4 regions of the Neobacillus sp. NPDC097160 genome follow, and region 1 is predicted to be linked to each of the others. Evidence: riboswitches for the same ligand, from Rfam matches in the RefSeq annotation. Region 1 holds a riboswitch; each other region holds the start of a gene.
What was found. Region 1 has a riboswitch for cyclic di-GMP ahead of ACIQXV_RS17240 (hypothetical protein). Riboswitches for the same ligand answer to the same signal wherever they lie in the genome.
Positions count from the first base shown of each region.

Region 1 (3,212 bases):
CCAAATCAAATAGTGGCCCATTTTTCTTTTGTTCTGATGGTGAAAGATAAACGACTATCTTTCGATCGGTAACATCAACATCAAAATGACCAAGTGCCGCAATGACACGTTCCCTCGACTCTTTTACTGAGGCATCCGGCAAACCAACAATCACCATCGATTCCGTACCAGGTTTGATCCTTACATCTGCCTGCACTAGATAACCTTCTAGCCCCTTTAATCCAATACTGAACGCTTTTACAGCCATTGAAAATAACCTCCTACTATTTCTTATCAAACTTTTTAAAATGTTCCATTACACTAAGATTTTGAAGGAATTATAGTTACTGCACCTTCAACAAATTTGCGGTAATTTTCTTTCTGCGGTTCAAGAATATGAGATAATATTTTTGAGGTTGTAACATGTGGATTTGTGGAGTTCGATATATAAGCCATATAGCTGCTCCACCGATAATCTTGAGGAAACTTCACCATTTTCGCTTCAACTGGATTCATATGAATATATCTACTAACTTCCAATAGATACTCCGCAGTATCAATTAGTTCTGCTCCGTACCTGCCTTGAAAAACATGACCTACAAGGTGATGACGTTTATTAAAATACATTGCATATCTAGAATTCAGCATTTTTATAATATCTTTTGGATGATGGTGAAGGGTTTCTAATTGAAGATGAATGTGCTTGGTCATGAGGCAGTAGGTGTGGAGACAAAAAGGATAACAATTACGTGTTTCTTCTAGGAGCTCTATGTACACTTCACGATCAAAATCATCATAAAATAAGCAGCCCTCCGATTACCTCGGTTCGTAATATGATACTTGGCACCAGGAAACCAAATGCGGTGATTTCTTGACAACTAGGGCACCCCTCTCAACTAAGTTCCTTACCAAATACGTAATTCAACAAAAACCTCTAAATTCCTACCAAATTTGATAATAAATTCTGACAAATTAAAGAACAAAACCATAGAGACTAGCTCTTGGATTAAACCTTTGTGCTTTACCGCTTTAAACTTTAGCTGAGTGGGGGTCTGATCCTAACGTCCTGTATATTTTTGCAAAAAATGATGAATTTTGTTGAAAAATGCACTTCTTAGTAATAGTATAAAAGTATCAATAAGAAAAAGGCAAACCCTTCGAAAGTCGGGGACGCAAAGCTGCGAATCTAAGGCGAAAGTGCTATGATAGTCGGGCTGCCAAATGGATTGGATATACAGCTAAAGCTTTTTTATTAGCCTAACATACATTTTGGCCACCAATCTTTTTTGTGGGCTTTTTTTCTTTTTAAAGAGAATAGGAGTACAAAAAAGGAAAGCAGTAGAGTTTTGCTAGTATTTAAAATTACCTTTTTAAATTTAGTTCGAAGAAGGGTGGAAACCAGAATGACTGTTTTATTCGGTTCTGTTGAGTACTATGAAAGAGAATTACTACATGAAGCAAAACAAAATCATGTAAATAAGCAAGCAGATGATCAAATTTCGATGACTTACTCTAGGTTAAAAAGTGAATTGCTTAATGACTTTGTCTGTGAAGAAAGAATACGAGTAGAATGCCTTGAAAATCTTAAACAGGCATTCTGTAGACTATTCAAACCAAGTATACGTGCGACTGCCCAATGAGATATCAAATCGTAGAAATAGCAAATAAAAAACTAAAGGTATCAGTTAAATGTCTAGATATGCAAGAAAAAGCATTGTTAAAGGTCTCCTTGAATCCACATACTCTAGAGTGTGTGGACAAGCTTATCCCGGACAGCCTACAAAACTTTATCCGATCAAATCAAGAAAACATTAGTAAGTACTTAATCAATGACAATCTGGATGAAAAAAAATCTGCATTATGTATGTAAGATGCAGATTTTTTTGCCCCAAGAAATGCTTGTATCAAGTAATCGGTCTGTATAAAAAACAGACAGTCCTACAAATATATTAATTAATCTTGATGAAACGTATATTGTTTTTCAAAATAATTCTTGTAATCCCCACTAATGATTTGCTCCCACCACCATTTATTATCTAAATACCACTCAATGGTTTGAGCAATTCCCGTTTCAAATGTATAAGTCGGTTTCCAACCTAATTTCTCCAACTTTGTAGGGTCAATAGCATAGCGCTTATCATGACCTAAATGGTCAATAACAAATTCTATTAGTTCTTCCTATTTTCCTAATGTGCTAATTATAGTTTTAACAACTTCTAAATTTGTTCGCTCATTATGACCGCCAACATTATAGATTTCACCATTTACACCTTCATGTAGAACAAGATCTATAGCAGCACAATGATCTAGTACGTGCAACCAGTCACGGATATTTTTGCCGTCACCATATACTGGTACCTTCTCATCATTAAGCACACGAAAAATGGTTAAGGGAATAAGCTTTAAGCCAGCTACTTTTCTTAACTTGATAGCTACTGGTTCTGCCCCTGAAATTCGGAATGTTAAGGAAGATCATGAAAAAAGGCTACGGACTAAACCTTTAATTTCTTTGACATTGGATGAAACACTTTTAACAAATGATATACCTGTAGTAGTGGCTACTTCCCCTTACCTTTTGTACTCCCTTAACGACGGTCTCTGCAAATTTAGACCCTACCATATATCCTACAGTTCTGCCAACAAAACCACCAATGTCCACACCGAATAGTCCCAAGACAGCTCCTATTTGAGCACCAATTAATGTATCTTCTCACCCGCTGCAAGCCCTGCTACAATAGATGTAGTAGTAATCTCCATTTTGTTTAGGCCTTCTAATACAGTCATTTCACCTTTGGCGACCTTACCAACAATCTTTACATTCTCAATGGCTACAAAGGCAATATTGGCAATGGTACCAGCTAGAGTACCTTTGGAATGACGGTAACAATTCCTTTTTCAACGACTATCACCATCATTCAACATTTCATTTAATACATTTCTGCATTTTCGACATAATTAATAGTAAAAAAGCAGCTTTAATATTGGATGAAAGCCGTCCCTTCTAAATTCAAAACGACATTTTACACATTTTTTCTATATATAATTTCCTATTTTTCTGGTAATCTATTTACTAGGTTTGAAATATTTATAGATATATTGGAGGATTTAATCGAATGAAGTCTCAAAAAAAGAAAAGTAAAAAATGGCTGAAAATTACTGGTATTATTCTTCTCGTATTAGTAATTGGAGGGGGAGCGTATGCCTTCACCGTTTATAAATCTTTTAAAAATGCT
Region 1 is NZ_JBIWDU010000011.1:214,274-217,485, forward strand. Features, by position in the region: gene ACIQXV_RS17230 (magnesium chelatase domain-containing protein) at 1-247, opposite strand, end outside; gene ACIQXV_RS17235 (transposase) at 301-756, opposite strand; cyclic di-GMP riboswitch class I at 1,117-1,201, shown strand; gene ACIQXV_RS17240 (hypothetical protein) at 1,383-1,619, shown strand; partial or broken gene ACIQXV_RS17245 (dTDP-glucose 4,6-dehydratase) at 1,933-2,382, opposite strand; gene tagU (polyisoprenyl-teichoic acid--peptidoglycan teichoic acid transferase TagU) at 3,093-3,212, shown strand, end outside.

Region 2 (3,212 bases), on a different contig from region 1:
TGGCAATATTATTCAAGCCGCTAACTCTCCTTTTCAACTTGAGCGTATTTATTTGATTATCTTTGATAAATATCAAAAATTAAAAACATTCTATATCAATATACTATAAAAAAGTGCTTCAAAGCTACCATTTTTTTCATAGCTGAAGTCTATATCACTGCTTGTTACACAGTAAGCCGTTCAAAAAACTTGGTCACCCCAGATACCCATTGATTGTTTAAACCGGACGGATCATTATCCGCGCCAATAGGAGCATACTTCGCACCAATCCCAGGAATACTTGATAAGCCTTTTCCTAAATAATTCTTACTAAGATTGCGAGCCATATCCATAATGCTATCTTCAATGGAGGAGTACGATTTCAAGCCATTAATACCCATCATTCCAGCAATATTATTTTTTTCATTGGCAGCACGAGATTTCCCATTCCCTGTTTCATGCTGAGCAATAGCTGTTAACAAAGCCGGATTGATATTAAACCGTTTTCCAGCGTTAACAAAAACCTCGCCCATTCCTTTTAATTTCCCGCCCAAAACTTGATTTAATTTATCTGCGTTTAATGTCTGGAATCGTAACGGTTCATTCGTGTTTAAAGGCATGTTTTGATTACTCGTATATTGGTTGATTTCATTCATAATATTTGGGACAAAGGAATTGATTTGTGGTTGTACTGTCGATTGTAATTCCTGCTGCATTAAAAGTTGATTTAAGACTGCGGTAAATAAATTCTCACCTCCGGAAGTGGTTCCCTCCATAGGCGACCGTAATTTTTGCGTCCTGGATAATGTATTAACTAGCATTGTTTTCGTAAACCAATCCTCACCATTAATCAATGGATAGCACCCTTTCATCCCAGATATTCTATGTAACACTATTCATCCAAATTGTTGATTTTCATCGATTAATTAGCAAAATTCAGAAGAAACGTGACCACGAAATATGAATATGTGGTCAAGCAAACGAATTGAAACTTTTTGTCTCATTATTCTCACTTTCCGTATTTGTTCTTCCCGTAGTATCCTATAGAGTATTAAATAATTTTTTCTAACATCCCGCTAACTTCCACTAATACCTCTTCTGAGACCATAGAAACATGTATTAATTTCCCATCTTTTATTTCCGCTTCTACCAACATAATCGTCTTTGAATCCTTTTTTTGCTTCATTACAAGAATCTGCTTTCCCTTGTATACAACATTTTTTACCAGGTAATACGTTTCATTGATTGGGTTTCCCATTGTTATTTTAATAGGTTTTACGAAGAAGGGTCTCATCTTTTTATATTCCATAAAATTATAAAGCTGACCATACGTTCGTTTGTCCATTACTTGTTGATGAGTCATGGATATCTTCCCTCCGTTAACGGGTTGTTAAAGAGTACATAAGTTCCTCCCAAATTGTCGCAAAAAAAGAACCTCACCTTTACCAAAGGGAGGTAATAGACAATAAATATCTTTGTAGACACAGAAAATCTATCCTCATCTAGACATTTAGTACCTATGAATAATACCTTAATCTTTTTGGTAAACTGGCTGACATAGTACAAAAGCACCTTAGTCCCTATAGCTTTGCGACACTGATTTTCATCAGGTGTGCCTTTATCTTGATTCGGTTTTTTTATATTCTTCTTAAATAATAGAATGTTTTACCATTAGCGAATATACTACTATTTTATCATTTTGTGTCGAAAATACTAGTTCAAAAGATATATTTTTTTGTTGTACCCAAAAAAAGATTCTTTTTTCAGTAATTTTGATTTGTGCCAGAATAATTTATGAACCTTTTACTCGTTCAATTTTTAGTCATTTTAAACAAAAAAATGCGTGATCACTCATCAGATAATGAGAGACCACGCATACTATTATTTTTTTGAGTCTAAAAAAACTCCATTTGTTTGTTTGATATACGGGCGGTACTTTTTAGTAACTTGTTCCTTTTGTTTCATTTGATTTAAGGAGTGTTGGGTTTCACTTATGTTTACTTTTAAAAGTGATGTCAAACGCTGATCAATGGTACGAGTTTCTTCCAACAATTGTTTTTCTTTAGCTGTATATTGGAAGCCTGGGATTTCAGCTCTCACCGTATCAACTTTGATCATTATGCTGTTCCGAGTATTTAATAGGTGATCAAATTTCTCATAATCATCATCTTTTAGTGCATGATTCATTTCTACAGTGATGTCATAAATACGTGTTATCAATTCGTCCATTGCTTTATCAGACCTTAGTTCTTAGTTTTATTTAGCTTCATTGCCGTAGACCATGTTTCCGATAATTCTAAAGCATATCCTTCCACTTCTTCTAAAATCTCAATTTTTTTACTAATGTTGGCCTCAATTAAACGAGACTTCATGAAATCATATAACGAAAGCAAAGAATCTGAGATGGAGTACCCTTTTTTTAAAGATACCATTAACTCGCTCACAATATCCTGGGCTCTTAGATTGTAACCGTGACTCTCCTCTAGATTATTATTTTGAAGCGCCATTTTAGAAAGCCGAATAAATTTAATCATTCCTTGGTATAACAAATATGTTAATTCTTCTGGTTTAGAAGTAATGACCGCTTGTTTTTGATAGGTTTGATATGGATTACTAAAAGCCATAATTGATTACTCCTCTCAATTTCCATTTCATTGATGTTATTATTTATATCGGTTGAAATAAAAAATAGTTAAGGAGAAAAGATAAAAATAAATTGATGTTTTTTTGCTAATACCGTTTTTACATTCATTTTAAGAATTAAATTTAACCGCTAACTTGAAGGACTACACCAAAACTATCAATGATGTAGTTAAGTCTTTGATTATATGATTTCAAATGTTGAATTTTGGCCGCGTCTCCCAACTTGTTAAATGCTGTTATTTCTTTTGCCAGCTTAGCAACCTCTAATTGTAATTCATCATTGCGCTTTTTCTCCAGAATAAACTGTTGTTCTTTTTTCATTAACTGTTCTCGCATAGCTTCTTTTTCGAGGTTGATTTCCGATTTCATACTCGCTATCTGCTGAACTGCGTCCTGGTTCTGAAGCGCCATGTTTGTCAGTTGGTATAAACTTCTTAGAAGTTCGTTTAGATTAATTCCCGGTAGCTGCTGTACGTTAGTGATTAATCCCGATAAAATGTCCAACAAATCATTGTCTTCAGAGGATTCCTTATTAATGACTTGATGTTCTGGAGATGGTTCATCTATGACTTCAGTGGATACCACGGGAA
Region 2 is NZ_JBIWDU010000006.1:102,546-105,757, reverse strand. Features, by position in the region: gene flgB (flagellar basal body rod protein FlgB) at 1-16, opposite strand, end outside; gene ACIQXV_RS10300 (glucosaminidase domain-containing protein) at 165-833, opposite strand; gene ACIQXV_RS10295 (hypothetical protein) at 1,031-1,342, opposite strand; cyclic di-GMP riboswitch class I at 1,520-1,606, opposite strand; gene fliT (flagellar protein FliT) at 1,861-2,208, opposite strand; gene fliS (flagellar export chaperone FliS) at 2,223-2,603, opposite strand; gene ACIQXV_RS10280 (hypothetical protein) at 2,746-3,212, opposite strand, start outside.
Region 2: it holds a riboswitch for cyclic di-GMP, as region 1 does, so the genes downstream of both, ACIQXV_RS10295 (hypothetical protein) here and ACIQXV_RS17240 (hypothetical protein) in region 1, are expected to answer to the same signal.

Region 3 (3,212 bases), on a different contig from region 1:
CAAATTCATTTTCTGCCCACTTTTTTGTTCTTCCATTATTTTTCAAAAGGATTTTAAGGATAAGTAGCGTAATTGTTATATAGTGGTGAAATGATTGCAAATCAGACTCTGACTTAATTAAATATGTTTCCAAAGGGGTTATGCTGACATGAACATGAAGGAAACAAAAATAATAGATATTATCTGTATCGGTGGAGCTAATGTGGATTGGAAAATTCAAACATTGAAACCGTTAGCGTACGGAACATCAAACCCAGCCATAAGTGCGAAAACTAAAGGCGGGGTAGCAAGAAATGTTGCGGAAAATTCGGGACGGATCGGACTGAAAACATCTTTATTATCCTATGTAGGAGCAGACACTGAAGGGGAATGGCTCATGCAAAACACGAAAGATTTTGTAGATGTGAGCCCCACTGAAATAATCCACGGAGAAAGCACAGGAACCTATACAGCGGTACTTGATGATGACGGTGAAATGGCGGTCGCCTTTGCAAATATGTCAATTTACAATGAAGTGAAGGAATATTTCTTTGAAAACAATATACGCCATATTCAAAGTGCAAAAATGATTTTACTGGATACGAATTTTCCTGCAAAAGTAATCGGGCAAGTGATAACTAGCTGTAAAAATACAGGTATTCCTATTTGTATTACCCCAGTATCCGTTTCTAAAGCTGATAAATTACCTGATTCCTTAGAAGGTGTTACATGGTTAATCGCCAATCATAAAGAGGCTGAGGCCCTGTCAAAACTAGAAATTACCTCAGAAGGAGATTTCTACCGTGCCGCAGAAGTGATTATGAAAAAGGGTGTTGAGAAAGTCGTAATCACAAGAGGGGAGAAAGGCCTCATTTATTTTACAAACAATGGTGAAGCAGGAGCAATCGTACCGCCAAGTGTCCCGGTTGTGGATGTGACTGGCTCAATAGATTCACTTATTGCAGGGATTTTATTTGGTTATTTAAAAGGTCTCAGCACGGAAGACGCCTGTAAAATTGGTGTATCATGTTCGTTGATTACCCTTCAGACGAGTGATACAGTAAGTTCTGAATTAAATCAACAATCATTACAGGAATCTTTCAAGAAATACTTCAGTAATTGAGTTACGTTAAAGTTAAATTAAGGGATTTTTATGTTGGTTTTTGGAATATTTTGTATGAAAAAGTAGTTAGAAAGTTAATAAAAGTGACAAAATATAACACCCTGTTATAAAAGGACTAGATATAATGAACATATCATATAGAATTAAGTAAATCGACCTAGCGGGAGAAAAGCAAATAAGGTAATCGGTAATGCTTAAGTTGTACTGGAGACAGAAAAAGGCAAACCTGTTGAAAAACAGGGACGCAAAGCCGAGGATCTAAGGCAAGAATCAAACTTGCTACGGTGGCCGGGCTACCTGGAATACGATATGTATTTTAGGGGTGAGAAAAATGGTTATTACAGAAAGAGATGTGGATGTAATCGATCAGGAATGGATGGCACTCATATTTGAGGCAAAGGAACTTGGATTATCAATTGAAGATGTACGGGATTTTCTTAATCGAGACCATCACCAAGAATCACCAAGTACATACTAAAAAAAGGAAAGCATTCTACAAAAAACGACATTTTTGTAGAATGCTTTTCTTTTTGAGCAAAAAGGCTTATTTAATCGTTATTATTTTGATTGATCCGCCACTTATTAAATTCAAGGAAATCACGAAATTGTTCCTTTGAAACACCTGAATTCATAGCCTCTTTGACTAGGTTCATCCAACCGCTATCTAATTCATCCTTGTCAATTTGCTCATGGATTAAATACTCAACTGGAAGATTTAATACAGCAGCAATTTTTTCGAGAAATTGAATGGATGGATTCTTTTGCAGGTTCCTTTCAAGCGAACTTAAATAAGATTTAGCAACTCCTGCTTGTTCAGCAAGTTCGGATAATGACATTTTCTTTTCTAAGCGAAATTTTTTAACGCGGTCACCGATCATTGGGTCTCACACACCTATTTTTAATATTAATATATATATTCTACCAAAAAGAATGGAAAAGTACCATATTAAGAACATGTTAATATTACAATATAATGAACATTGGGAAAGATCGTTTCATAACTAAGATATTTTGAAAAAATGAGCAGATAGAGGTAATATTATAAGTGTTGCCAACCTAAAGTATTATTTTTTTACGAATAATGATGCTGCGTTGAACCATATTGTTAAACATACATAAAAATAAACAAAAATGGAAGGGGATACTGCTAAATGATTGTCCTTAAATCACAACGTGAAATTGAAGCGATGAAAAAGGCTGGAGATATACTTGCAGCCTGCCATAAAGAAATTGCTAAATTAATAAAACCAGGTGTAACAACCTGGGAAATAGAGGAATTTGTTAATGGATTTCTAAGTAAAAGTGGAGCGACACCGGAACAAAAAGGCTATAAAGGCTATGAATATGCTACTTGTGCAAGCATCAACGACGAAGTTTGCCATGGCTTTCCTAGAAAGGAACCATTAAAAGATGGTGATATTGTAACAATTGATATGGTGGTTAATTACAATGGAGCCTTGGCCGATTCAGCATGGTCTTATGCAGTTGGCAAAGTTACCGATGAAACAGATCATTTATTGAAAGTAACAAAGGAAGCCTTATACAAGGGAATTGAACAGGCCGTTGTCGGGAATCGAATTGGGGATATTGGCCATGCAATCCAAACATATGTTGAAAGTGAAGGTCTTTCTGTAGTTCGTGACTTTATTGGCCATGGTATTGGTGCCGTGATTCACGAGAAACCGGATGTTCCCCATTATGGACTACCTGGAAAAGGGGCAAGAATTAAAGAAGGTATGGTGTTTACGATTGAGCCAATGGTGAATATCGGCAGATACCAAACGAAGATGGACGACAATGGCTGGACGGCAAGAACATTTGACGGTAAATATTCGGCACAATATGAGCATACACTTGCGATCACAAAAGATGGCCCCATTATCTTAACCGAACAAAAATAAAAAAAAACCCGTTATTCAAATGTAATAACGGGTTTTTTCCTTACTTTTTTCTTAGACTCCCAAGCTCTTCCACCAATGCCTGCATTTCATTCGGACTAAATGAATTCTTTCTCATGACCATATCGTAAATCTCTTTTAATTCTTCATACATTTCTTCATCAAAGTGAGAAGGCTTAATCGCTCCAAGGTTTAGCACTTTTAATTTATCC
Region 3 is NZ_JBIWDU010000002.1:105,501-108,712, reverse strand. Features, by position in the region: gene ACIQXV_RS02460 (carbohydrate kinase family protein) at 149-1,102, shown strand; cyclic di-GMP riboswitch class I at 1,312-1,403, shown strand; gene ACIQXV_RS02455 (anti-repressor SinI family protein) at 1,434-1,580, shown strand; gene ACIQXV_RS02450 (helix-turn-helix domain-containing protein) at 1,651-1,980, opposite strand; gene map (type I methionyl aminopeptidase) at 2,254-3,003, shown strand; gene ACIQXV_RS02440 (DUF1128 domain-containing protein) at 3,044-3,212, opposite strand, start outside.
Region 3: it holds a riboswitch for cyclic di-GMP, as region 1 does, so the genes downstream of both, ACIQXV_RS02455 (anti-repressor SinI family protein) here and ACIQXV_RS17240 (hypothetical protein) in region 1, are expected to answer to the same signal.

Region 4 (3,212 bases), on a different contig from region 1:
TAATTTTTTTGAATGTCCATGAGTTGATCAAAAGTTAGGTTGGTCCTTACATTTTTGCCAAGGGCGGCGAAAATATCAGAGAAATTAGTCAAACTTGATACACTTGCTCCTTCCTGAATGACTCCCTGAATGATTTGGCGCTGCCTTGTTTGACGGCCAAAGTCACCCCTTGGGTCTTCGTAACGCATTCTAGTATAGCTTAAAGCTTTTTCACCAGACAGATTCAATGCTCCCTTTGTAAAATGGAATCCATCTTGCGTAAAGTCTAAATCATTCTGGACTGTAATTCCGCCAACAGCATCAACGATATCCTTAAATCCTTCCATGTTTACCTGCATATAATAATCGATTGGAATATCAAGGAAATTCTCAACTGTATCCATTGACATTGGGATTCCACCAAATGCATAGGCATGGTTAATCTTATCTTCTTTCCCTTTTCCTATTATTTCAGTACGGGTGTCACGCGGAATACTCAGCATTTTTACTGAATTATTATTTGGATTTACGGCCAATACGATAATTGTATCAGAACGACCTTTGTCCCCTTTACGTTCATCCACACCTAACATTAATACGGAAAATGGGTCTTTGTTTTTGAACGTTACTGGTTCTTGACGTTTTTCCGATTGTTTCCGTTCAATTGGCTGGTGCATTGTTTCGACAGCATTTTTAAAAGATTTATATACTGTAAAAGCATAAGCGCCACCAGCAACTAACAAAACTAAAAGGATAATTCCAGTTACTTTAAGCCACTTTCTTTTCTTTTTAGTAGTCCTCATTCGGCAGATCCTCCAAAAAATATACAATTTTTTTACATCTATCATATAGAATAGCAAAAAATTCGTGGGGTGAATATAAAAAATGTGAGATTTTCCCTTTTGATTGACACTCAACTATATTTGGCTTGTGCCGTTTTTTTTATTTACTCTCTTTTAAGAACAGAAGAAATGGATTTGGTTGAAAAACATGCTAATACATTATAATGAACAGAGCGTTCTTTATTGAATGCAAAAAAAGTAAGGAAACACGAGATTTAACGATAAAAAGAACGATAATTGTCGTTATTTAGGTGAAAAGACCTGTTTGTTGGGTTTTTCAAGTTTACTATTTTAGCATATACTCAACTTAGTGGTTCATTATAAAGAACGACTACTCCGAATCGTTCTGGCTACATAAGAAGATAAATTGCTTACTATCAAACGGATTCTAACGATTTAAAAAGGAGGGAGAACAAATTATATTTGCTAGATTAATACATGGGGAATTAAGCGGATTTTGTAAATATTTTGTAGGAATTTGTAATAAATTAAATAGGAAACCTTTTAGTAAAACGACAAAATACAACAATTTAATAAAATAGGACTAGATATAATAAAGATATCATCTTTGAATTAAGTATATAAACCTATGAATGTTTAGTGGAAATGGTAAAATTGTATTGTTTCAATGGGATTTGAAACAGAAAAAGGCAAACCCTTTGAAAAAAGGGGACGCAAAGCCGAGGGTCTAAGGCAGGTGCTACATGCTATGATGGCCGGGTTACCTGGAATACGTGTGTATTTTAGGGGTGATAAGGATGTTAATGACAGACCGAGAAGTTACGGACATCGACAAGGAATGGCTGGAACTCATTTTAGAGGCAAAAGAATTGGGATTATCAATTGAAACCGTTCAGGCGTTCTTACATCAAGATTAGCTACAAGTAAAATACCTGTGAATAACTAGCATACATACAAAAAATTTAAAGCATTCTGCAAAAATTATCTTTTTGCGGAATGCTTTTTTTCTCCTTGCCAAATTGCAATCCAATATTTTGGCTTTGCGAATGGATTTCCTTTGTCATCTATGCCGTTTTAAACACCAAACGAAGCTCCATTCTTTCTACTATATTTATAGTTGATTTAGGCATTCAAAGCCAATTGAATCATCAGCTCGATCCCAGCGGGGATGGCGGCTTCGTCGATGTCAAATTTTGGATGGTGGTGCGGATATTGACTATTTTCACTTTTCATTCCGACGTTGATGAAGGCTCCGGTTTTTTCCTTTAAATAATAGGAGAAATCTTCAGCGCCCATTACTGGTTCCTTTTCCACGAAGACATTTTCGCCAAAGGATTTTTTGATAATTCCCTTCGCAACTTCGCATGCCTCCGGGTGATTGTACAATGGCGGCGTTCCCTCGATAAAGTGGTAGTGCCCCTTTGCGCCAAAGCTTGCGCAAATAGCTTCCGTTAGCTGTGCTGTTTTTTTGTGCATCAGTTCGGCTCCTTCAAACGTCAACGCTCGAATCGTTCCTTGCAGTGTAACTTTTTCAGGAATAACATTATAGGAATTGCCTGCTTGCATCCCGCCAAACGAAATGACGCCTGCATGCAGCGGGTTTAAGTTCCTGCTGACAATCGATTGAAACGCCTGAATAAGGTGGGTCGCGATGTAGATCGGGTCCACCGTTTCATGTGGATAGCCGCCATGACCTCCTGTTCCTTCAATTGTGATGTCAAAGTCGTCGCTCGAGGCCATGGCATAGCCGGTGGCAAAGCCAATTTCTCCAAGCGGCATTCCAGAGATATAATGAATGCCGTAGATAGCATCGACTCCGTCTAAAATCCCTTCTTTTACAAGCTGTTGTGCGCCGCTTGGCGAGGCTTCCTCAGAGCTTTGAAAAATTAAGACAATATTGTTTTTTACAAGATGTGGATTTTCGCTCATCCATTTTGCAGCCGCGAGCAATGTAGCAGTATGACCATCATGGCCGCAGCCGTGCATAACGCCGGGGACCGTTGAAATATACGGCTTGTTTTCTCCTTCTTCATGAAGCGGCAGGGCATCCATATCGGCCCTTAGCGCAATTGTCTTTTTTCCTTCTGTTCCTTTAAAAAAAGCAATCACATTGGGTGCTGAAAACCGCGAATCTGTCGGAATACCAAATTCCGTTAATTTCTCTTTTACATAGGCTTCTGTCTTATATTCTTGTCCTGATAACTCCGGGTGCATATGAAAATGCCGGCGCTGCTGAATCGTCCAATCAATTAGCTCTGAATCTACTAATTTTGTCTGTAACATGGTTGCTCCTCCGTGGTGGTTATTTTTCTAAAAATAAACGTGGATAATTATACGATTATCTTAATATATATTCACGTGGAATGCAACCAGAAAGGAACCAGTGAATAGTGTCATGCGCCCATTGAACAGATTCATTTACCAATAGGA
Region 4 is NZ_JBIWDU010000001.1:281,561-284,772, forward strand. Features, by position in the region: gene tagU (polyisoprenyl-teichoic acid--peptidoglycan teichoic acid transferase TagU) at 1-782, opposite strand, end outside; cyclic di-GMP riboswitch class I at 1,461-1,550, shown strand; gene ACIQXV_RS01210 (anti-repressor SinI family protein) at 1,580-1,699, shown strand; gene ACIQXV_RS01215 (M20 metallopeptidase family protein) at 1,905-3,065, opposite strand.
Region 4: it holds a riboswitch for cyclic di-GMP, as region 1 does, so the genes downstream of both, ACIQXV_RS01210 (anti-repressor SinI family protein) here and ACIQXV_RS17240 (hypothetical protein) in region 1, are expected to answer to the same signal.